DNA from 3 places in the Xanthomonas phaseoli pv. dieffenbachiae genome. Region 1 is predicted to be linked to each of the others. Evidence: predicted binding sites of a transcription regulator. Region 1 holds the regulator's gene; each other region holds the start of a gene.
The links. Region 1 encodes HrcA, which represses chaperone genes, less so after heat shock. Its sites were predicted from a motif close to TTNGCACTCNNNNNNNNNGAGTGCNAA; they were not measured.
Positions count from the first base shown of each region.

Region 1 (7,688 bases):
GCATGCGTATCGAGGTCGTGCTGGCCTGGCCGGATCGCTACAGCTCGGTGCAACTGGAATTGCCGCAGGGCGCAACGGTAGCCGAAGCCGTCGCCACGTCCGGTCTGGCGTTGGAGCAGGCCCCTGCCGCGCATGCGGTGCACGGACTGATCGCGCGACCGGAGCAGGTATTGCGCGATGGCGACCGGGTCGAATTGCTGAGGCCGCTGTTGCTGGACCCGAAGGAGGCGCGGCGGCGGCGTGCCGGACCAAGCAAAAAAGCAGGCTCAAATAGCTAGCGATTCCCAGCGCTGCGAAGCAGGTCAGGTCGCTGCAAAGCCGGTGCTGCTGGCCTTTGCCCCGCAAAATCAGATGTGTTCTATGAGTCGAACGGGCCCGCTTGGACCTACGACATGCCGGACAAGGCGCGGCGGATCGGTCCTGGCGGCAGCCCTGCGAGGTCACTGAAGCGCCCTCTTGGCATCAGGCAAAACGAAAAACGCATCCGTTCGAAGGGATGCGTTTTGGTCCGATCAGACGATCACGACACCGTCGAGCAGCGGTATCAACGGCCGCGTTGCTTCTTCTTGTCGCGTGCCAGGTTGCGGCCGAACTGCTTGGGTGCGGCTTTGGCCAACTGCTCGTCCTGCGACGGGAAATAGTCGCCTTCCCAGCGCGCGACCTGTTCGTTCTCGAAGAACACCGTGAAATTCTTGATCTCGGTACGCGCCAGGCGGTCCACGCGCTGCGTGGAGGTGTAGTCCCAGCGCTGGGCATGGAACGGGTCGGGGATCGAGGGCGTGCCCAGCAACGCGCTGACCTGCTGCTTGCTCTGGCCTACCTGCAGTTGCTCCACGGCGTTCTGTTTGATCAGATTGCCCTGGTAGATCGGCTGCTTGTAGATGATGCCGCAGCCAGCGGTGGAAAGAGCAATGGCGGCGACCAGCAGGAGATTACGCATCGGGGATTAAGTGCTGAGGAAATCACGCCGATGATACACTTCCGCCGGTCGCCGCGACCCGTTTGATGGCAGCTGGCGCTAAATCGCCAATGAACGGAGAACGTATGGAAACCCACGACCTGCGCAAAGTCGGGCTCAAGGTGACCCATCCGCGCATGCGGATCCTGGAATTGCTCGAACAGAAGAGCAACCAGCATCACCTCAGCGCAGAAGACATCTATCGCCAACTGCTCGACCACGGCGATGAGATCGGGCTGGCCACGGTGTACCGGGTGCTGACCCAGTTCGAGGCGGCCGGCTTGGTGCTGAAGCACAATTTCGAAGGCGGGCAGGCCGTGTACGAGCTGGATCGAGGCGGTCACCACGACCATATGGTCGACGTCGATACCGGTCATGTGATCGAGTTCGAGAGCGAGGAGATCGAGGCGCTGCAGCGCCAGATCGCCGCCAAGCACGGCTACGAACTGGAAGAGCACTCGCTGGTGCTGTACGTGCGCAAGAAGCGTCCGCGCTGAGTTCGGTGTCTGCAGAGATGTAATGACGGGGCGGCTTCGGCCGCCTTGTGCGTGCTGGGGCGTGTTGGTGGGTTTGCTGCAGGCCCATGTCCCCATCCGCCCTTCGGGCACCTTCCCCCCGCAGGCGGGGGAAGGGAGCAGGTGGTGGTCGGTTGCAGTGCAACCGACGGATGCGGTGCAACCGACAGATCACGCGCAGCCAGGCATCGCTTCTCCCGCTGGCGGGAGAAGGTGGCGCGCAGCGCCGGATGCGGGGATACCGTTTGCGCCTGTTGCGCCTGTTGCGCCTGTCGTGGTCGCGTCGCAGAGGGCTTGCCCCCATCCGCCCTTCGGGCACCTTCCTCCGCAGGCGGGGGAAGGGGGCAGGTGGTGGTCGGTTGCAGTGCAACCGACAGATGCAGTGCAACCGACAGATCACGCGCAGCCAGGCATCGCTTGTCCCGCTGGCGGGAGACGGTGGCGCGCAGCGCCGGGTGCGGGGAGATACCGTTTGCGCTTGTTGCGCTTGTTGCGCTTGTTGCGCCTGTCGCGCCTGCCGTGGTCGCGTCGCGGAGGGCTCGCCCCCATCCGCCCTTCGGGCACCTTCCCCCGCAGGCGGGGGAAGGGAGCCTTGTCAGCCGGGAAGGGAGACTCGTCAGCGGGGGAGGGAACGGGGACTCTGAATTTGCGAGCGCTCGACGCGATCAGGCGCTCTGCAGTAGCTTGCGAGCCGCTGCGCGTGCTTCCTTGCTCACTTCCACGCCGCCCAGCATCCGCGCCAGCTCTTCCTGGCGGGCCTGCGGGCCGAGCAGTTCGACCGCGCTTTGGGTCATGCCGTCCACCGGCGCCTTGCTGACCCGGTAATGCGCGTGGCCCTTGGCGGCGACCTGCGGCAGGTGGGTGACGCACAGCACCTGGCGCTCTTCGCCCAGCGCGCGCAGTTTCTGCCCGACGATGTCGGCCACCGCGCCGCCGATGCCCGAATCCACTTCGTCGAACACCATGGTGGGCACGCTGTCCAGGCCCAGTGCGGCCACTTCGATGGCCAGCGAAATGCGCGACAGCTCGCCGCCGGAGGCGACCTTGCGCAACGCACGCGGGGGTTGCCCGGCGTTGGCGGCGACCAGGAATTCCACCCGTTCGGCGCCGTTGGGATCGGGGCGGGCGCCCTCGTGCGGCTGCAGCTGGATCAGGAACTGCCCGCCGCCCATGCCCAACTCGCCGATCAACGCGGTGGTGGCGGCCGACAACGCCTCGGCGGCGGTGGTGCGGCTGTCGCTGAGCGCGCCGGCCGCACTGCGCCAGGCGGCGGTGGCGGTTTCGATGTGCTTGTCGAGCTGCTGCAGGCGCTCGTCGGCGCCGCGCAGGCTCTCGACCTCGGCAGCCAGATGATCGCGATGCGCGGCCAGCTCGTCCGGCGTGACGCGGTGTTTGCGCGCCAGGTCGTGCAGACGGCCGAGGCGGCGCTCCATCGCCTCGAATTGGGCCGGGTCGGCCTCCAGGTCGTCGCGCACGCGGTCGAGCAGGGCCAGCGCTTCCTCGATCTGGATGACAGCGCTGTCCAGCAGCGCGTCCACCTCGCCCAGGCGCGGTTCGTGCTCTGCCACGCGCGACAAATCGTGGCGGCTGTCCTGCAACAGGCCCAGGGCGCTGGCGCCGTCGTCGCCGTTGAGCTGCTGGGCGACGCTGTCGCAGGCGCCGATCAGCGCGGTGGCGTGGGCCTGGCGGCGGTGATTGACGTCCAGTGCGGCAATCGCGGCCGGGTCCAGGTCCTCGCGCTCCAGTTCGGCCAGTTGGTGCTCCAGGAAGCCGATCCGGTCGGAGACATCGCCCTGCGCCGACAGCGCATCGCGCTCGTCCAGCAGCGCCTGCCATCGCTGGCTGGCCTGGCGCACCTGCTCGCGCTGGGCGCTGTTGCGGGCATAGGCATCGAGCAGGGCGAGCTGGCTGTGCCGGGCCATCAGCGCCTGGTGCTCGTGCTGGCCGTGGATTTCCACCAGCTTGGAGGCCAGTTCGGCCAGCTGCGAGGAGGTGACCGGGCGGCCGTTGATCCACGCGCGCGAGCCACCGTCGGCGCGGATGATCCGGCGCAGCTGGCATTGCGCCTCGTCGTCGAGTTCGTTATCGGCCAGCCAGCCCAGCCCAGGGTGCTCGGCCGGCAGCTGGAACTCGGCCGACAGTTCGGCGCGCTCGGCGCCATGACGGACCACGCCGCTGTCGGCGCGCAGGCCGGACAGGAAGCCCAGCGCGTCCACCATCAGCGACTTGCCGGCGCCGGTTTCGCCAGATACCACGGTCATTCCCGGCCCGAATTCCAGTTCGGTGGCACGGACAACGGCGAAATCCTTGATCGAGAGGTGTCTGAGCATGAGGTCGAGTGTGAATGCTTTGGGGAAGCTTAGGGTGGCAGGGGCAGACGGGGAATCGGACGCTTGCCATCCCCGGGGCCAGACATTATCTATGCGCTGTCTCACCGGATGATCCCATGCGCGCGTCCCAGTCCCCAATGCTCGACCCCCGCGCCCGCCAGTTGCTGCGCACCCTGATTGCGCGCTACATCCGCGACGGCGAGCCGGTGGGCTCCAAGACGCTGGCCCAGCATGCGGGGCTGGATGTCAGCCCGGCGACCATCCGCAATATCCTGGCCGACCTGGAAGACGTCGGCCTGCTCAGCTCCCCGCATACCTCGGCCGGACGCGTGCCCACTGCGCATGGCTACCGGGTATTCGTCGACAGCCTGGTGCAGATGCAGCCGCCCGGCGAAGAAGAAGTGCGCCGGCTGCGCGCGGAGCTGGCCAGCGGCAACGGGACCCAGTCGCTGCTGGGCAGCGCCTCGCAGATGCTGTCGGCGATGAGTCATTTCGTCGGCGTGGTCAGCGCGCCGCGCCGCGAGCAGTTCGCGTTCCGGCATATCGATTTCGTGGCGCTGGATGCGCGCCGCGTGCTGGCGATCCTGGTGTTCGCCGACAACGAGGTGCAGAACCGCGTAATCGAGCCGCGGCGCGCCTACGAGCCAGCCGAGCTGGAACGGGTGGCCAACTACCTCAATGCGCAGTTTGCCGGGCGCGCGCTGGCCGATATCCGCGCCTGCCTGCTGCGCGAGCTGCGCATGGCCAAGAACGAGATGGAGCAGCTGCTGGCGCACAGCGTGGACCTGGCCAGCGAGGCGCTGGTGCCGGCCGATGCCGACGACATGGTGATGGCCGGGCAGACCCAGCTGATGGGCGTGCAGGACCTGTCGGACCTGGATCGCCTGCGCGAACTGTTCGAGGCCTTCGCCAGCAAGCGCGAGATCCTGCAGCTGCTTGAACGCACCATCCAGGCACCGGGCGTGCGCATCTTCATTGGCGAGGAGACCGGCATGGTGTCGCTGGAAGACGTCTCGCTGGTCACTGCACCTTACGCCGCCAATGGCCAGGTGCTGGGTGTGCTGGGGGTGATCGGGCCCAAACGCATGGCCTACGACCGGCTGATTCCGCTGGTGCAGACCGCCGCCGACGTGCTGGGCGCGGCCATGGAGTCGCCCGGCACGCGATAACCGGCATCGATCGGCGCGATGCTTTGCTTGAAACGCGCGCAGGCGCCCATATACGGGGTGACGTTGGGGCGGGCGTTCCGCTTGCCCGGGAACTGCACATGAACCAAGACCACCCCGAATTCGACTCCGAAGACCTGTCCCAGAATCCACCCGAGACCGATCCGCTCAAGGCCGAGATCGAATCGCTGCGCAGCGAGATCGCCCTGGTCAAGGCCGACGCCCTGCGCGAGCGCGCCGACCTGGAGAACCAGCGCAAGCGGATCGCCCGCGACGTGGAAAACGCGCGCAAGTTCGCCAACGAGAAGCTGCTCGGCGAACTGCTGCCGGTGTTCGACAGCCTGGACGCGGGGCTCACCGCCGCCGGCACCGAACCCAGCCCGCTGCGCGACGGCCTGGACATGACCTACAAGCAATTGCTCAAGGTGGCCGCCGACAACGGCCTGACCCTGCTCGATCCGGTCGGCCAGCCGTTCAACCCGGACCAGCACCAGGCGATCAGCCAGGGCGAGGCCGAAGGCATCGCGCCCGGCCACGTAGTGCAGGTGTTCCAGAAGGGCTACCTGCTCAACGACCGCCTGCTGCGCCCGGCGCTGGTAGTGGTCGCCAAGCACGACTGAACCGCAGCGCCGGCTGAACTGCCAGGCGCAGGCATGAAACACAGATGTGCGCCGGTGGCTTGAACACCTGCGCACCACCCCCACATCTCAGCCAGACCCGGCGTCGCCGGACACAGCTAAAGACTCATCAGGAGCGTATCCATGGGCAAGATCATTGGTATTGACCTCGGCACCACGAACTCGTGCGTGTCGATCATGGACGGCGGCAAGGCCCGCGTCATCGAAAACTCCGAGGGCGATCGCACCACGCCTTCGATCGTCGCCTACACCAAGGACGGCGAAGTGCTGGTCGGTGCCTCGGCCAAGCGCCAGGCGGTGACCAACCCGAAGAACACCTTCTACGCGGTGAAGCGCCTGATCGGCCGCAAGTTCACCGACGGCGAAGTGCAGAAGGACATCTCGCACGTGCCGTACGGCATCCTGGCGCACGACAACGGCGACGCCTGGGTGCAGACCAGCGATGCCAAGCGCATGGCGCCGCAGGAAATCTCCGCGCGCGTGCTGGAAAAGATGAAGAAGACCGCCGAAGACTTCCTCGGCGAGAAGGTCACCGAGGCGGTGATCACCGTGCCGGCGTACTTCAACGACAGCCAGCGCCAGGCCACCAAGGATGCCGGCCGCATCGCCGGTCTGGACGTCAAGCGCATCATCAACGAGCCGACCGCCGCAGCCCTGGCCTATGGCCTGGACAAGAACGGCGGCGACCGCAAGATCGCGGTGTACGATCTGGGCGGCGGTACCTTCGACGTCTCGATCATCGAAATCGCCGAAGTCGATGGCGAAAAGCAGTTCGAGGTGCTGGCCACCAACGGCGACACCTTCCTGGGCGGCGAAGACTTCGACAACCGCGTCATCGAGTATCTGGTCGATGAGTTCAACAAGGACCAGGGCATCGACCTGCGCAAGGATCCGCTAGCCCTGCAGCGCCTGAAGGACGCGGCCGAACGCGCCAAGATCGAGTTGTCGTCCAGCCAGCAGACCGAAGTGAACCTGCCGTACGTCACCGCCGATGCCTCGGGCCCGAAGCACCTCAACATCAAGTTGACCCGTGCCAAGCTCGAAGCGCTGGTGGAAGACCTGGTCAAGAAGTCGATCGAGCCGTGCCGCACCGCGTTGAACGACGCCGGCCTGCGCGCCAGCGACATCAACGAGGTGATCCTGGTCGGCGGTCAGACCCGCATGCCGAAGGTGCAGCAGGCGGTGGCCGACTTCTTCGGCAAGGAACCGCGCAAGGACGTCAACCCGGACGAAGCGGTGGCCGTGGGCGCCGCGATCCAGGGCGGTGTGCTGGCCGGCGACGTCAAGGACGTGCTGCTGCTGGACGTGACCCCGCTGTCGCTGGGTATCGAAACCATGGGCGGCGTGTTCACCAAGATCATCGAAAAGAACACCACCATCCCGACCAAGGCTTCGCAGACCTTCTCCACTGCCGAAGACAACCAGTCGGCCGTGACCGTGCATGTGTTGCAGGGTGAGCGTGAGCAGGCCCGCTTCAACAAGTCGCTGGCCAAGTTCGACCTGTCCGGCATCGAGCCGGCGCCGCGCGGCATGCCGCAGGTGGAAGTGTCCTTCGACATCGACGCCAACGGCATCCTGCACGTGTCGGCCAAGGACAAGAAGACCAACAAGGAGCAGAAGGTCGAGATCAAGGCCGGTTCGGGCCTGTCGGACGAAGAGATCCAGCGCATGGTCGCCGACGCGGAAGCCAACCGCGAAGAAGACAAGAAGTTCCAGGAGCTGGTGCAGGCCCGCAACCAGGCCGATGGTCTGATCCACGCCACCCGGACTGCGATCACCGAGCATGGCAGCAAGGTCGGCGGCGATGTGATCGGCAAGGTGGAAGCGGCGCTGTCGGATCTGGAGACCGCCATGAAGGGCGACGACAAGGCGCAGATCGAAGCACGCACCAAGACGCTGGAAGAAGCCGGCCAGTCGTTGTATGCAGCCGCTGCGGCAGCAGAGCAGGGCGGCAGCGCCGATGCGGCCAGCGGCAACGCGCAGGCCTCCAAGGCCGCCGACGACGTGGTGGACGCCGAGTTCACCGAGGTCAAGGACGACAAGAAGGCCTGAGTGGGGAATAGGGAATCGAGAATGGGAGG
Region 1 covers NZ_CP041380.1:1,603,984-1,611,671, forward strand. Annotated here, with positions in the region: gene FLG15_RS07385 (RnfH family protein) at 1-278, shown strand, start outside; gene FLG15_RS07390 (outer membrane protein assembly factor BamE) at 545-940, opposite strand; gene fur (ferric iron uptake transcriptional regulator) at 1,045-1,455, shown strand; gene recN (DNA repair protein RecN) at 2,139-3,803, opposite strand; gene hrcA (heat-inducible transcriptional repressor HrcA) at 3,941-4,972, shown strand; gene grpE (nucleotide exchange factor GrpE) at 5,071-5,589, shown strand; gene dnaK (molecular chaperone DnaK) at 5,731-7,659, shown strand.

Region 2 (7,688 bases), 2.5 Mb from region 1:
GCCGCATCGGCACGTGCGAGCAACTCGCCCGACTGGGTCAACGCCGCCGCAATGCGTGCGTGATCGCGCTCGGCCTGCGGCGTGCGCACAATGCCCCAGAACAGGTCGCGAAACACGCCGGCGAAAGTGGAGGTGGTCCAATCCATCCAGCGGTCGCCCAGCGCGCGCTCGGCCGGCGCATGCGGATACAACGCCGGCGCGTATTGCGCGGCCAGATAGCGCACGATCGCATTGGATTCCCACAGCACCAGCGCGCCATCCTGTAAGGTCGGCACCACGCCGTTCGGATTCATTGCGCGATAGGCCGGCGTGTCGTTGCCGCCGAACGCGCCGCCCACCTCGATCGAGCTGTAGGCCACTCCGGCTTCTTCGGCGCACCACAACACCTTGCGCACATTGCTGGAATTGTGCCGCCCCCAGATCGTGATGGCGGGCTTCGCTGCGGCGGGCAGGTTTGCGTTCTGCGGCATGCTCAGCCCCCTGCTGCAGGTTTGGCCGGCGTGCGTGCCGGGCGCTTGGCAGCGGCAGGCTGCGCCGGTTTGGCGCGGCCACCCTTGGGCGCGTCGCGCACCCACAACGCCTGTTCGTCCTGCTTGATCTCGAACAAGCCGATCGCGCGTACCAGATCGCTGAGTTTGCGATAGCCATAGTTGCGTGGATCGAACGAGGCCTGGTTGGCCACCTGCTTGCCGACTGCACTCAGCAGCGCCCAGCCATCGTCTTCGCAGGCGCTGACGATCGCATTGCGCAGCATTTGGACCAGACGCGTATCGCTACGTAATGCGGTGGCGTCCTTGCGACCGGCAGCCGTTTCGCTGGCGGCTGCCGCCTGTTGCCCGAGCGCCTCGACATAGGTGAACTTGGAGCACGCATTGACGAACGGCGCCGGCGTCTTCTTCTCGCCGAAGCCATAGACCTTCATGCCGTCGGTCAGCAGGCGCATCACCAGCGGCGTGAAATCGGCATCGCTGGAGACGATCGCAAATCCATCCAGATTGCGTGCGTACAACAGGTCCATCGCATCGATCACCATCGCCATGTCCGAGGCGTTCTTGCCGGAACTGTAGGCAAATTGCTGGATCGGGCGGATCGCGTAGTCGTGCAATGCCGCCTCCCAGCCTTTCAGGTGCGGGCTCTTCCAGTTGCCGTAGGCGCGGCGCACGTTGGCCACGCCGTAGCGCGCCACTTCGGCCAGCACCACGTCGATCTTGCCGGCCGGCGCATTGTCCGCATCGATCAGCAGCGCGATGCGTTTGTCGGGATTGTCGATCATGCTCATCGCTCCAGGGTTTGGGCAGATTCGGTCTTGAAGTCGGTGTCGGTGTCGGTGTCGGTGTCCATCTCACTCTCCTCCGCATCGGTCTCGGCCGGCAATGTGTACTCGGTACCATCGCGCAGCGTGAGCACGCCCGCACTCAGGATCTCGCGTTCGGCACCGTCGCTGACCCAGGTGGCGTGCACGCGCCCGCTGCCGCGATCGCCTTGCATATCGAACACGAACTCATCGCTCCCCGGTGCCAGACTGGTGCGATACAGATCCACCCGCATGTCGCGGATGTGCCCAATGTGTTCCTGCACCACCGCATCGGCCTGCAGTGCACTGCGCGCCTGATCGGCAAACAACGACCAACCGATCGACATCAGCCAGACGAGCGCACCGAGCGCCAGCATCCCCAACAGCACCACACACGTCGCCACGCCAATCAGCCCGATCGCCACACTGCTGAGCGGCTTCTTGACGACAGCGGGCGGTGGCGGTGCAGCGGACGGCACGGACGACAACGGCGGCAGTGGCGGCGGGAGCGACGACATGGGGTGGCCGGAAGCGGGAGATGCGACATGATGCCGCAGGCGGGCCGCGCTCACGCGGCATGTTCATTGCCGATACGGCATCCTGATAGGCCCGCGTCGCACTCCATCGGACCTTACGATGACCTCTCCCCCCTCCCAAGCTCCGCTGCATCTGGTTGTGGTCGGCGGCGGATTCGCCGGCTTATGGGCGACCCGCGCGCTCAACGACCCCGGCATCCGTATCACCCTGGTCGACCGTCAGAATCACCACCTGTTCCAGCCTCTGTTGTACCAGGTGGCCACCGCCGGCCTGTCGGCACCGGACATCGCCGCGCCGCTCCGGCACATCCTGCGCGAGCAACGCAATGTCGAAGTCCTGCTCGGCGATGTCACCGATATCGCGCCAGGCCGCCGCGAGGTGGTATTGGCCGATGGCAGCACGCTCGGCTACGACATGCTGCTGCTGGCCACCGGCGCCACCCATGCCTATTTCGGTAACGACCAATGGGCCGAACACGCCCCTGGCCTGAAAACGCTGTACGACGCACTGGTGCTGCGGCGCAAGCTGCTGCTGGCCTTCGAACGCGCCGAAGCCGAATCCGACCCTGCCGCACGCGCTGCCTGGCTGAGCTTTGCCGTGGTCGGCGGCGGGCCCACCGGCGTCGAACTGGCCGGCACCCTGGCCGAAATCGCCCGCCACACGCTCAAGAACGAGTTCCGCCATATCGACCCACGGCAGGCGCGCGTGCGGCTGGTCGAAGCCGGTCCGCGCGTACTGCCCTCGTTTCCGGAAGATCTCACCGCCAAGGCGCGCAAGCAGTTGGAACGTCTGGGCGTGGAGGTGCACACCGGAACTCCGGTCACGCAGATCGATGCATTGGGCTACCAGCTCGGCGACACCTTCGTGCCGGCACGCACGGTGGTGTGGGCCGCCGGCGTGGCCGCCTCGCCACTGGCGCGTACGCTGGGCGTACCGCTGGATCGCGCCGGCCGCGTGCTGGTCGAGGCCGACCTCAGCGTACCGGGCCACCCGGAAATCTTCGTCGGCGGCGATCTGGCGGCGGTGCAGCAGGACGGCCGCCCGGTGCCGGGCGTGGCACCGGCCGCCAAACAGATGGGCAAGCACATCGCCAAGGCGATCCGGGCGCGGCAGCGCGGCCAGACCGCGCCGACGTTCCGCTACCAGGACTACGGCAACCTGGCCACGATCGGCCGCATGGCCGCCATCGTGCATGTGGGCAAGCTCAAGCTGTCCGGCATCGTCGCCTGGTGGTTCTGGCTGGCTGCGCACGTGTACTTTTTGATCGGCTTCCGCAACCGCTTCGTGGTGCTGGTGAACTGGGCGATGGCGTATTGGAGCTACCAGCGCGCCGCACGCATCATCTTCGGTGGCGCCACCGACGACCCTCCACCCAGCAGCAAGGACGGCTGACAGCGGCGCAGGCCGTGCGATGCTGTGCGGCCTGATTCGACGACCCGATCGTGGCAACTGTCCTGTTCCTGCTGGATCTGCTGGGCACCTTCGTATTCGCCCTGAGCGGCGCGACCGTGGCGGTGCGCAACCGACTGGACCTGTTCGGCGTGCTGGTGCTTTCCTGCGCGGCAGCGGTGTCCGGCGGCATCGTGCGCGATGTGCTGATCGGCGCCACCCCACCGGCCGCGCTGGTGCAGCCGCAGTATCTGCTGGTGGCCTGCCTGGCCGGCCTGGCCGGGTTCTATTGGCATGCAGCGGTGGAGCGCCTGCGCAATCCGGTGCAACTCTTCGATGCGGCCGGGCTGGCGCTGTTTGCGGTCTACGGCACCAGCAAGGCGCTGGACTATCACCTCAGCCCACTGAGCGCGACGTTGCTGGGCATGCTCAGCGGCATCGGCGGGGGCATCGCGCGCGATCTGCTGGTGGCGCGCACGCCGGTGGTGCTGCAGGCCGAACTGTATGCGGTCGCAGCGCTTGCCGGTGGCGGGCTGGTCGCGATCGGGCACGTCTTGCATGTGCCGCAGGCCTGGTCGTTGGCGACCGGTGCCGGCGTGTGTTTCGGCCTGCGCTTCATGGCCATCCGCTACGGCTGGCATCTTCCTGTGGCGCGCTTGCCGGAATAGCCAAGCGGTCGCCACGCGCGACAATCAAGCACCGCCAGCCACGCACTGCATGGCCGCCAGGCAGGCACGAACCAGTCCTGCATTTGCCAAAGAGCATGGCTGCCAGTGCGAGCACGCCGCGCATGCCGGATCCGAGGCTGCTTATCGTGCATGGCCAACGCAACGAACAGCGACAGGTTCCTGTTACGCAACGCACGCGCTGCCATCACAGCTCGCTGGCGACCTGGATCAGCGAACCGCGATGCAATCGCCGCGTCCGGCCAGGCACGCAGGCCCACAGGCGCGACAGAATCGGGTACCGACCACGCGCCTGGGCAATCAAGACATCGCCAACACCACACAAGCAAACGGCCCGGAAAACCGGGCCGTTTGTGCAACACCTCGCGCGAGCCCGACAGAATCAGGCGACGAACAGCGCCTTCATCTTCTTCAGCGCATTCGCTTCAATCTGGCGGATGCGCTCGGCCGACACGCCGTATTCGTCTGCCAGTTCCTGCAACGTCACCTTGGAATCGGAATCCAGCCAACGGCGCTTGACGATGTCGCGCGAACGCGCGTCCAGGCCCGCCATGCCTTCGCGCAGCAGCTGCAGCTGGTTGTCTTCGCTGTCGTGACGCTCATACGCCTGCGAGGGGTCTTCCTCATTGGCGACCAGGTAGCTCACCGGCGACGGCGGGCCGTGGTCGTCGTCTTCGTCCGACGACGCGTCGAACCCGATATCGCGGCCGGACAGGCGCGATTCCATCTCCATCACTTCACGCTCGGAGACGTTCAGGTCCTTGGCAACCGCCGTCACTTCCGACGCATTGAGCCAGCCCAGGCGGGTCTTGGACTTGCGCAGATTGAAGAACAGCTTGCGCTGCGCCTTGGTCGTGGCGACCTTGACGATGCGCCAGTTCTTCAGGATGAACTCGTGCATTTCGGCACGGATCCAGTGCACCGCGAAGCTGACCAGGCGCACGCCCATGTCAGGGTCGAAGCGCTTGACCGCCTTCATCAGGCCGATATTGCCTTCCTGGATCAGGTCGCCCAGCGGCAGGCCATAGCCGTTGTAGCCGCGGGCCACATGCACCACGAAGCGCAGGTGGGAATGGACCAGCTCGCGCGCGGCGTCCAGGTCCAGCTCGTCGCGGAAGCGACGGGCCAGATCCTGCTCCTCATCGACCGACAGCACCGGGATCTGGTGCACGGCACCGATGTAGGCGTCCAGCGAACCGAGCGCACTGGGAATCGGGAGATTGTTTGCCACAAGGGCAGTCGAGGTAGTCTGGTTCATAGGCACCATCTTAGCAGTCGAACTATTGGACTGCCGGGTACAGAAAGAGTTCCCAGCATTCCATTTACAGAACGTTCGGGCTTTTGGTAGCGCTGGTGTTCTACAGCCCGGCACCCCAAATTCGGGGCATACGGTATCACCAAGCCCCTGTGCAAACCGTGACAACTTGGTTGCGCAACGGGATGCCGCCAGCGTCGTTCAGGCGCCGGTGGAGGTCGTGTCCAGCGCGCTACGCGGCGGCAGCGACCAGTCGATCGGGCTCAGACCTCGCCGCCGCAGATGGTCGTTGGTCTTGGAAAAATGCTGGCAGCCCAGGAAGCCGCGGTGTGCCGACAGCGGCGAAGGATGCGGCGCCTTCAACACCCGGTGGCGCGCCTGGTCGATGACCTTGCCCTTAGACTGGGCGTAGCTGCCCCACAGCAGGAACACCAAGCCTTCGCGCTCGCGATTGAGGGTTTCCACCACATGATCGGTGAAGCCTTCCCAGCCCTTGTTCTGATGCGCGCCGGCGCGGCCCTGCTCCACCGTCAGCACGGCATTGAGCAGCAGCACCCCCTGGCGCGCCCAGGGCATCAGGTAGCCGTGATCCGCCCGCGCCAGACCCAGATCGTCCTGGATCTCTTTATAGATGTTGAGCAGCGACGGCGGCACCGGCACGCCGGGCAGTACCGAGAAGCACAGCCCATGCGCCTGGCCTTCGCCGTGATACGGGTCCTGGCCCAGGATCACTACCTTGACCTGCTCGAACGGGGTGGCGTCGAAGGCGGCAAAGATCTGCGGGCCGGGTGGAAACACCCGCGCCCCGGCCGCCTTGCGCTGGCGCAGGAACGCCGACAGCTCCTGCATCTGCGGGCGCAGCAGCCAGTCGCCCACCTTTGCCTTCCACGACGGTTCCAGCTGGATGCGTCCTTCCCCTTCCGTCATAGCGTGACAGCCTGATCCTCCAGGCGTGCCAGGCGCAGCTGGAACAGCACCTTGGTCACCAGCAGGCGCTCTTCGATCGGTTTTTGCACCAGATCGTTGGCACCGGCGCGCAGCAATTCGGATTGATTGCGCGGGTTGGTGTCGCCGGTCATCACCAGCACCGGCAGGCGGCGCTTGCCGTAGGCGAAGTCGATGCGGATACGCTCGACCACGTCGCGGCCGTTGAGCTCGCCCTTCAGGGTCACGTCGGTCAGCACCACATCGATGCGGCGCTCGGTGCGGCCCAGCGATTCGGCGGTGAGTAGCGCAAAGGCATCTTCGGCGGTGAGCACGTGCACCACTTTCAGGCTCTGGCGTTCGAGCATGCGCTTGGTCGCCTCGGCCACCACGCGGCTGTCTTCGATGTAGAGCACGGTCGCGCCCACGACCGGCTCGGGCTGCACGTAGCCGCGGATGAACGTCGCCAGGGCTTCATGGCCCAGCGCCTTGTCGAAATAATCGGTGACGTACTCGGTGAAACGGCGCTCCACCAGATGCTGCTGCGCATCGCCGGAGACCACGATCACCGGCACATAGGCCTGCCCGGCGGTTTCGCGCACGCTGCGCGCCAGGGTCAGGCCGTCGCCATCGGGCAGCGACAGCGAGGTGGTGACAAGATCCACCGCGCCGGCTTCCAGCGCCTGCCGCGCTTCGGCAATGTTGGAACAGCCGATCACCTGCACATTGGGCAGGTCGCGCTTGAGCACGTCGGCAATCAGCTTGCGCACCAACTTGGAACCATCGACCACCATCACGCGCGGCGCGTCGCTGATCAGGTGTTTGAGATCTGGTGGATGCATGGCAGGCCTCAGGTCTCGGTAGGACGGGTCTGGCGAAGGAAATGGCCGGTCACCAGCCAGGCACCCAACCAACCCAGGACTAAGGTGCCGACCAGCACCATCGCAGAATGCAACAGATCCAGCCCGTGCAGGGTAAAAGAACTGCCGTAGCTGTCGGCCAATGTCGCCAACGGCGCACGCAATGCCAGGCCCGAGGCCGCAATCAGAGCGAGCGCGACAGCACCGGCACCGAGTCCGTACCACGCGCCCAGATACAAAAACGGGCGACGGATGAAGCCATCGCTGGCGCCGAGCAACTGCAGCACGCCGATTTCTTCGCGCCGCGACTGGATGTCCAGCCGCACGGTGTTGCCGACCACCAGCACCGCACCCATCCCGAGCAGGGCAGACAACACCTGGACCAGGCGCTCGCCGAAGTGCAACCAGCCATCCAGGCGCTTGCGCCACAGCGCATCGTGCTGCACCTGATCGGTTTGCGGCAGCGCCTGCAGTGCACTGGCCAGCTGCGCGTCGTCGGTCGCGTCGGCGGGGGTGACGATCAACAGGGTCGGTAGCGGGTTGTCGCCCAGCGCATCGGCAGCTTCATCGAGCTTGGCGCTCTCGCGCAGCTCGGCCAAGCCCTGCTCCGGCGTGCGCAGCGTGACCTTGGCCACATCCGGGCGTGCACGCAACTCGCCGGCCAGCGCCTGCGCCGCATCGGCGGCCACGTCGACCTTCAGGAACAGATTGATCTCGCGCGACTGCTGCACGCTGCCGGCCAG
Region 2 covers NZ_CP041380.1:4,238,916-4,246,603, forward strand. Annotated here, with positions in the region: gene FLG15_RS18900 (glutathione S-transferase family protein) at 1-470, opposite strand, end outside; gene FLG15_RS18905 (NYN domain-containing protein) at 473-1,279, opposite strand; gene FLG15_RS18910 (hypothetical protein) at 1,276-1,812, opposite strand; gene FLG15_RS18915 (NAD(P)/FAD-dependent oxidoreductase) at 1,931-3,223, shown strand; gene FLG15_RS18920 (trimeric intracellular cation channel family protein) at 3,274-3,888, shown strand; gene rpoH (RNA polymerase sigma factor RpoH) at 4,289-5,164, opposite strand; gene ung (uracil-DNA glycosylase) at 5,363-6,088, opposite strand; gene FLG15_RS18935 (response regulator) at 6,085-6,927, opposite strand; gene ftsX (permease-like cell division protein FtsX) at 6,936-7,688, opposite strand, start outside.
Region 2: the regulator HrcA is predicted to act here: its motif matches at 5,175-5,201, upstream of rpoH (RNA polymerase sigma factor RpoH).

Region 3 (7,688 bases), 1.1 Mb from region 1:
GATGGGCCATGGGATCCGGAAGAGCGGAAAGGCCGGAAGTCTGCGCGATGTCGCCGATGCTGTCCAGTTCGACGAACTTAGGTCTGTTTAAAACGATTGTTTTAAAATTCGAATGGTTTGGCTGGGGCGCTAATGGTGGCGGGCAATCCTGCGCCGGAGGTCATGCTGCCGGGCCTGAATAGCCACAGGCCGCTGCGAGCGGAACCGGCAGCCGGCCCTGCGCATGCGGAGCAGCGTCTGCGCCTGGTGCGATGCGGCGCCGTCCCGGCCGTCCAGCGGCAACGGTTGTTGTCGGCATCCTCTCCTGTCGGGCGTCAGAATGTTGTGCCGGTGGCAGCAATTCGGTGAGTGCCCGGTTTGTTCGTGGCAACGGCGCAGGAGGCGACGCTGCGGCAGGCTGCGATCTGCGCGCAGATCCAGGCGCCAGCAACGCGGCACCTGGCCGAGCGGGGCCGGCGTGCCAGGGGAGGGCGATCGGCGCGATCGATCCCGTCCGCTGCCTCGCCTCATGCAACTGCCCGCCGTGCAGGCCGCGGCCGCTGTTGCCCGCGATGCATCGCATGCATCCGGGTTCTGGAGGTGTCAGGAACACCGAACAGGCGACGCCGCGCGCAGCCTGGCGCCGCGCCTGCCCCATGCGGGCACGGCCAGTCAGATCTGCGGAGCGCCGGACGCGCAGGCACCGGCCAACAGGGGCCGACCTCGCGCTTGGACGTGTCGCAATACGCCTGATGGCGCAGGCGCCGGTCTACATGGTGCGCAAAATCTTCGAGCTAGCCCGCCAACAGGCTGCCGCCGAGGTCGCCAGTGGCAGCGAAGACGCGCCTCACCGCGCTGCGCGCAGCAAGGCATCTTCGGTAATCGCGCCGGTCAGCACGGTCGGCAGGATCGCCGGCGGGGCGCCGGGGCCGTAGACCACGTATAGCGGCACGCCGACGGCCTGATGCTGGTCCAGGAAGGTGCTGATGGCGGGATCGACATTGGTCCAGTCGCCCTTCATGTAGACCGCGTCGACGCGGCGCAACGCGTCGCGGAATTCGGCGCTGCTCAGCACGTTCTTTTCGTTGGCCTTGCAGGTTACGCACCAGTCGGCGGTCATGTTGACGAAGACCACGCGGTTGTCGGCACGCAGGCGGTCCAGCAACTGCGGCGAGAACGCCACCACGCCATCTGCCGCGGTGGCTGCCGGCAGGCTCAGGCGCGTGACCGCGACCACCGGCACCAGTGCCAGCACCAGCATCGCCGTGGCCAGGCCCATGCCCAGGCGGTGGCTCTTCCAGCGGCTGCGCTCCAAGCACCACAAGCCCAGGGCCAGCAGGGTGGCGCCGACCAGCATCAAGGCCAGCGCATCCACGCCGCGCTGCTTGCCCAAGACCCACAGCAGCCAGATCGCGGTGAGATACATGGGGAACGCCAGCACCTGCTTGAGCGTTTCCATCCACGCCCCGGGGGTGGGCAGGCGCCGCGCCAGCGAAGGAACGAAGCCGATCAGCAGGAACGGCAGCGCCAGGCCCAGGCCCAGCACCAGAAACACCAGCATCGCCAGCAGCGCGGGCGCGGTGAAGGCGTAGGCCAGTGCCGTGCCCATGAACGGCGCGATGCAGGGGCTGGCGACCACGCAGGCCAGCACGCCGGTGAAGAAGTCGCCCAGCGGCCCGTTGCGCGCGGCCAGCGACTGGCCGATGCCGCCCAGGTTGGTGCCCAAGGTGAACACGCCCGACAGGCTCAGCCCCACCGCGAACATCAGATACGCCAGCGCCGCGACGAACCACGGCTGCTGCAGCTGGAAGCCCCAGCCGGCGGCCTGCCCGGCGGCGCGCAAGCCGATCACCAGCCCGCCGACGGCGGCGAAGGACACCAGTACGCCCAGCGAGTACCAGATGGCATGGCGACGCGCATGGCTGCGGCTTTCGCCGCTGTGCGCCAGGCCCAGCACCTTCAGCGACAGGATCGGCAGCACGCAGGGCATCAGGTTCAGCACCAACCCGCCCAGCAGGGCCAGCACCAGCATGCCCAGCAGGCCCTTGTCGGTATGCGGCGGTGGCGTGCGCTCCGGATTGCCGGCCGAGGCATCGGCGACCGGGCCGGCAGTGCTGGCAGCCGGCCCGGGCTCGACCGGTGCCTGGCCGGCGGCCAGTGGCGAAATCATCAATGGCGCAGCCTGCGCCTGGTTCTGCGGCGACACGGTGCCGGCCGGTACATCGAGGGCGACGCGGCGGGTCATCGGCGGATAGCAGATGCCGTCGGTCTGGCAGCCCTGGAAGGTGGCCACCAGGGTCACGTGGGCCGGATCGGGGTGGTCGCGCAGCAGCGGCAAGGTCACTTCGGCCTGGTCGAAATACACCACCACATCGCCGAAGTGTTCGTCGCGATGGGCCTTGCCTTGCGGCCAGCGCGGCAGCCCGGGGCGCACGCCGCCGGCCCCTTCCAATGCCAGCGAGGTGCGGTCGCGGTAGATGTAATAGCCCGGCGCCGGGGTGAAGCGCAGCAGCAGGCTGTTGCCGTCGCCGACGATGGCTTCGAAGTTGAACGCCTGCTCGGCCGGCAGCGGCAACGCGTCCATGCCGGCGGTCTGGCCGGGGGCGCCGAACAGGCGCGGGCCGGTGGCGCTGCGTGGCACCAGCGCGCCCAGGTTTTCGCGTGGCGCAGCGGTGGCCTGCGCCCCGGTGGTGTCGGCCGCGGGCAGGTCGACGCGGATTTCGCGCCGCTGCGGCGGATAGCACACGCCGGCATCGGCGCAGCCCTGGTACTGCACCTGCAGGACGGCGGTCTGCACCGCCGGGTCGGCCTTGCCGGTCAGGGTGGCCTGCAGTTGCTTGCGGTAGGTCTGCACCTGGCCGAAGAACTCGTCGTGCTTGCTCTCGCCTTCTGGCAGCGCCAGTTCGCCCGCGGCAAACCCCTTTCCGGACTTGACGCTGATGCGATGGCGATACAGGTAGTAGCCCGGTGCGATCTTCCAATTCAGCGCAATGCGGTCGCGGCTGTCGGCAGTGGCGCTCAGCGCGAAGGCCTGGTCCACTGGCAGCAGGTCGGCTTCGGTCACGGCGGCCTGCGCGGGGGTGGGCGCCAGTACCGCCAGCGGCGCGGCGAGCAAGGGGGCGGCCAGGAGCGCACAGCGGGCGATCCAGCGGGACAGAGACTTCATGGACGTCGGAATTCCTTGCGGGTTTCGGCCCGGACCCAATCGAGATACGCCGGCAGCCCGGCGCTGGCTTGGACAGCGACCGCCTCCGGCAGTTCATACGGATGCAAGGCCTGCAGCCGCGCGATGGCGTCGGGCAGGCAGTCGTCCCAGGTCTTGATCAGCAACTGCACCTCGGTGCTGCGCTCGATCGCGCCTTTCCAGCGGTACAGCGATTGCACGCCGGGCAGGACGGTGACGCAGGCGGCCAGCCGTTCCTCGAGCAAGGCCTGCGCGATGCGCTCGGCGCTATCGGCATCCGGGCAGGTGCTCAATAGCAAATGGAGGGAAGGTGCGCTCATTGGACCTGGCAGTGTAATCCCCTGTTTGCGGGGGATCGACCGCCGATTCCGGAACAAGACGTTAACTTCGTGGGCCCGGGCGGGGGGGGGGCGGGCTCAAGCGAACTCACGGTCGGCGCGCTGCGCGTTGGGGGTGTGCGATTCACTCGCGCCCTGCCGTGCATGGCAGGGCGCTACCTGGGTTCGGTCGATGGGGGTGGATCAAGGGCGTGGTGCCTGCCGGCGACACGCGCCGTCTGCATTGGCCCCCGGGATCACGGGTTGGTGGACAAGCCGACTCACGCGACCGCCCCGGCCTGCGCCTCTCTCGCCCCGCCGGGGTAGTCCAGACCAATTGGCAACCCGGTTGCGCGCACCGCCAGGCGGGTGCGCGCGGGGGCCCGGAATCGGGCAGGTGCCACGCGTACAGTGCGGCTCCGAGCGCGCCGTCCACTCCCGCCTGGCGGTGCGCGCGCCATAGGTGAGCCGGTCTCAGTTGGCCAACTGGCAACTGGCCGGCTTGGCCGAGTTGAACAGGCTGGCAGTGGCCCATTCGGGGTGATCCACGAACGGGTTGCGGTTGCCCTGGAAGCTGAAGATCACCTCGTTGCGGGCGCGCTCGGCATCGTCCGGCGGATCGGCCTGGTGCCAGGCCAGCAACGTGGACAGCAGGCCCATGTAGGCGGGCGAGGACGAAGTCTGCACGATCTTGCTGCGGTCGTCGGTGAGCTCCAGGTCCGGCTCGGACTGGCCGCTGGCCGCATCGGTGCCGCCTTCGTAGCGGATCGCCATGTACATCACCGCGCGCGCCATATCGCCCTTGCGCCGGCCCCACACCTCGAAGGTGCCGCTGTTGCCGTCCGGCGTGCGGACCCAGTTGGAATTGCCCGGGTAACGCCCGCTGCCGCCGCCACTGCCGTCGTTGACTTCGGTCACCCGCTCGCCGCAGCTGCTGGTGCAGGTGGCATAGGGCTTGTTGCCACGGTCTGCGTTGAAGCTGGTGTCGGTCAGGTACAGCATGTGTGTGTCGGTGTAGGGCGCGTACGGCAGGCCGCGGTCGCCGGTGGCGCTGCCGAAGCCCAGCGAGTTGGGCCAGGTGTGCTCGCGGTTGTAGGTGAGTCCGCTGCCGGTGCCGGCCCGGTCGCTGACCTTGGCGTAGCTGCGGTTGCGGTAGGCGTCCAGGATGCGGCCGCTGTTGTTGGGATCCTCGTCGGCCATTTCCAGGATGGTCCAGGTGCTGGTGCCGCTGCCGCTGTACGGGTAAACGGTGTGGCCGCGAATGGTGGTGTTGAGCGAGCAGCGCAGCTGGCTGGGGCTGGTGGTGTTCACCCGCGAGTAGTAGCCGGTGGCGCCGCCGCTGGCGGTGGCCACGGTGAAGGCGATGGACTGGTTGGCGGCCGGGCTCAGGCCGCTGGCATCGCGGATGGCGCTGGCGGTGATGGCCAACGCGCAGCGCTCGCCGCCGACCAGGGCAGTGTTGGTGGACAGCGTGAAGCGGGTGCCGCTGGTCGGGTATGTCAGTGCCACGTTGCCGGAGCTGGCGCAGCTCAGCGCAAACGCGCCGCTGCCCAGCGTCACCGCTTCGCTGAAGCCCACGGCCAGATCGCCGGCGGCCGGGAAGCCGGTGGCGCCTTGCGTCGGTGTGGTGCTGCTGATGGTGGGCGCACCGGTGCTGCCACCGCCGTCGCTGCCGGCGAAGGTCTGGCCGCGGTTGCAGGCGCCGAAGGTCTGCGCCGCCGAGCCGGCCCAGCTGAAGTTGGCCGCGCTGCTGCCGGTGCCGGTCAGTTGCAGCGAACTGCCGACCGCGGTGCTGTTGCTCTCGCTCACCGGCAGGTTCTGGCTGGTCACGCCGGCCGCCGGACCGCCGCTGCCGGTGATGGCGCCTTCGTAACTGAGGAATTGCACCAACTGCCCGTTGGGGTCGACCAGCGCCACGCCATCGTTGGGGCCGTTCTGCACGCCGTTGCTGGCGTAGCTCACCGTGGCGATACGCACCTGGCTGCCGCAGCTCACCACCGTGCCTGCCGGCACCGCCGTGTTGGCATACACCACTGCCGCACCGGGGGCGGCGCCGTTGTACAGGTAAATGCGATAGCCGCTCAGCGATTCGCCGGCGGTGGCCACCACTTCCACGCCTTCGCCGCTGTCGCCGGAGGCGCCCGCGTCGTCGTAGTGCAGTTCGTTGATGAAGACCGCGGCATTGGCGGAGGTGGCGCCGAGCGCAAACGCGCAGGCCAGCGGAAGGGTGCAACGCAGGGACACGAAACGGGACGGCAACCTCATCGACAGCTCCTTGTGATCGGGGAATGCGTTCCCGACTGTAAGGCGCGCGCATGACAAGCGATGGAACCTGGTTCCATTTCTAGAGCGTGGCGGAAACGCGCGGGCCTGCGGTGGCAGCAAGGCATTCAGCGCCGCCGCCCCGGCATGCCTTCCGGCTCTGGGCCATCGGCAGCGCGTCAATCGCGGTCAACAGGCATGGCCGTGCATTGTCCCTGGGCCCGCGCCGCACTCGCAGTGGCCTCTGGCCGAGACCGCCGCTGTCGAAAAATTTTTGCCGCCAGGCCTTGAAAGCCGCCCACGCAGCACAATCTCTGGCCCGCACCCGCTCTGTCGGGTTTTTTCCGCACGCTGTGCTGGCAGTCGTCATGTGCGAGTGCTAACATCGCCGATAATTTCCAGGCCAATCAAACACTTAAGAGGTCTTCTCTATGAGCATCAAGCCGCTTCACGACCGCGTTGTAGTCAAGCCGATCGAAGCCGACGAAGTTTCCGCCGGCGGCATCGTGATTCCGGACTCCGCCAAGGAAAAGTCCACCAAGGGTGAAGTCGTCGCGATCGGCGCCGGCAAGCCGCTGGACAACGGCAGCCTGCGCGCGCCGGTGGTCAAGGTTGGCGACAAGGTCATCTACGGCCAGTACGCCGGCAGCAGCTACAAGTCCGAAGGCGTCGAGTACAAGGTGCTGCGCGAAGACGACATCCTTGCCGTCATCAGCTGATCAGGCGCTATGCGCCGGGAATCGGGAGTAGGGAATTGGGAATCGGTAGAGCGGCCAGCGCCCTCGCCATCCCGCCCAGCCCCGATATCCGCCCTTGATTGACCGATTCCCCATTCCCCATTCCCAATTTCCGGAGTAACAACCAATGGCTGCTAAAGACATTCGTTTCGGTGAAGACGCACGTACCCGCATGGTCCGTGGCGTCAACGTGCTTGCCAATGCCGTGAAGGCCACCCTGGGCCCGAAGGGCCGCAACGTCGTGCTCGAGAAGAGCTTCGGCGCCCCGACCATCACCAAGGACGGCGTCTCCGTCGCCAAGGAAATCGAACTGGCTGACAAGTTCGAGAACATGGGCGCGCAGATGGTCAAGGAAGTCGCTTCCAAGACCAACGACAACGCCGGCGACGGCACCACCACCGCCACGGTGCTGGCCCAGGCCCTGATCCGCGAAGGCGCCAAGGCCGTGGCCGCCGGCATGAACCCGATGGACCTCAAGCGCGGTATCGACCAGGCCGTCAAGGCTGCGGTTGTCGAGCTGAAGAACATCTCCAAGCCCACCACCGACGACAAGGCGATCGCCCAGGTCGGCACCATCTCGGCCAACTCGGACGAGTCGATCGGCAACATCATTGCCGAAGCGATGCAGAAGGTCGGCAAGGAAGGCGTGATCACCGTTGAAGAAGGCTCGGGCCTGGAAAACGAGCTGGACGTGGTCGAGGGCATGCAGTTCGACCGCGGCTACCTCTCCCCGTACTTCATCAACAACCAGCAGAGCCAGTCGGCCGACCTGGACGACCCGTTCATCCTGCTGCACGACAAGAAGATCTCCAACGTGCGTGACCTGCTGCCCGTGCTGGAAGGCGTGGCCAAGGCCGGCAAGCCGCTGCTGATCGTGGCCGAAGAAGTCGAAGGCGAAGCGCTGGCGACCCTGGTGGTCAACACCATCCGCGGCATCGTCAAGGTCGTGGCCGTCAAGGCACCGGGCTTCGGCGACCGTCGCAAGGCGATGCTGGAAGACATGGCCGTGCTGACCGGCGGTACCGTGATCTCCGAAGAAGTGGGTCTGGCGCTTGAGAAGGCGACCATCAAGGACCTGGGCCGCGCCAAGAAGGTGCAGGTCTCCAAGGAAAACACCACGATTATCGATGGCGCCGGCGACACTGCCGCGATCGAATCGCGCGTGGGCCAGATCAAGACCCAGATCGAAGACACCTCCTCCGATTACGA
Region 3 covers NZ_CP041380.1:480,316-488,003, forward strand. Annotated here, with positions in the region: gene aroQ (type II 3-dehydroquinate dehydratase) at 1-10, opposite strand, end outside; gene FLG15_RS02260 (protein-disulfide reductase DsbD family protein) at 827-3,145, opposite strand; gene cutA (divalent-cation tolerance protein CutA) at 3,142-3,483, opposite strand; RNA gene FLG15_RS02270 (sX9 sRNA) at 3,876-3,950, shown strand; gene FLG15_RS02275 (endonuclease) at 3,955-5,745, opposite strand; gene FLG15_RS02280 (co-chaperone GroES) at 6,174-6,461, shown strand; gene groL (chaperonin GroEL) at 6,607-7,688, shown strand, end outside.
Region 3: the regulator HrcA is predicted to act here: its motif matches at 6,099-6,125, upstream of FLG15_RS02280 (co-chaperone GroES).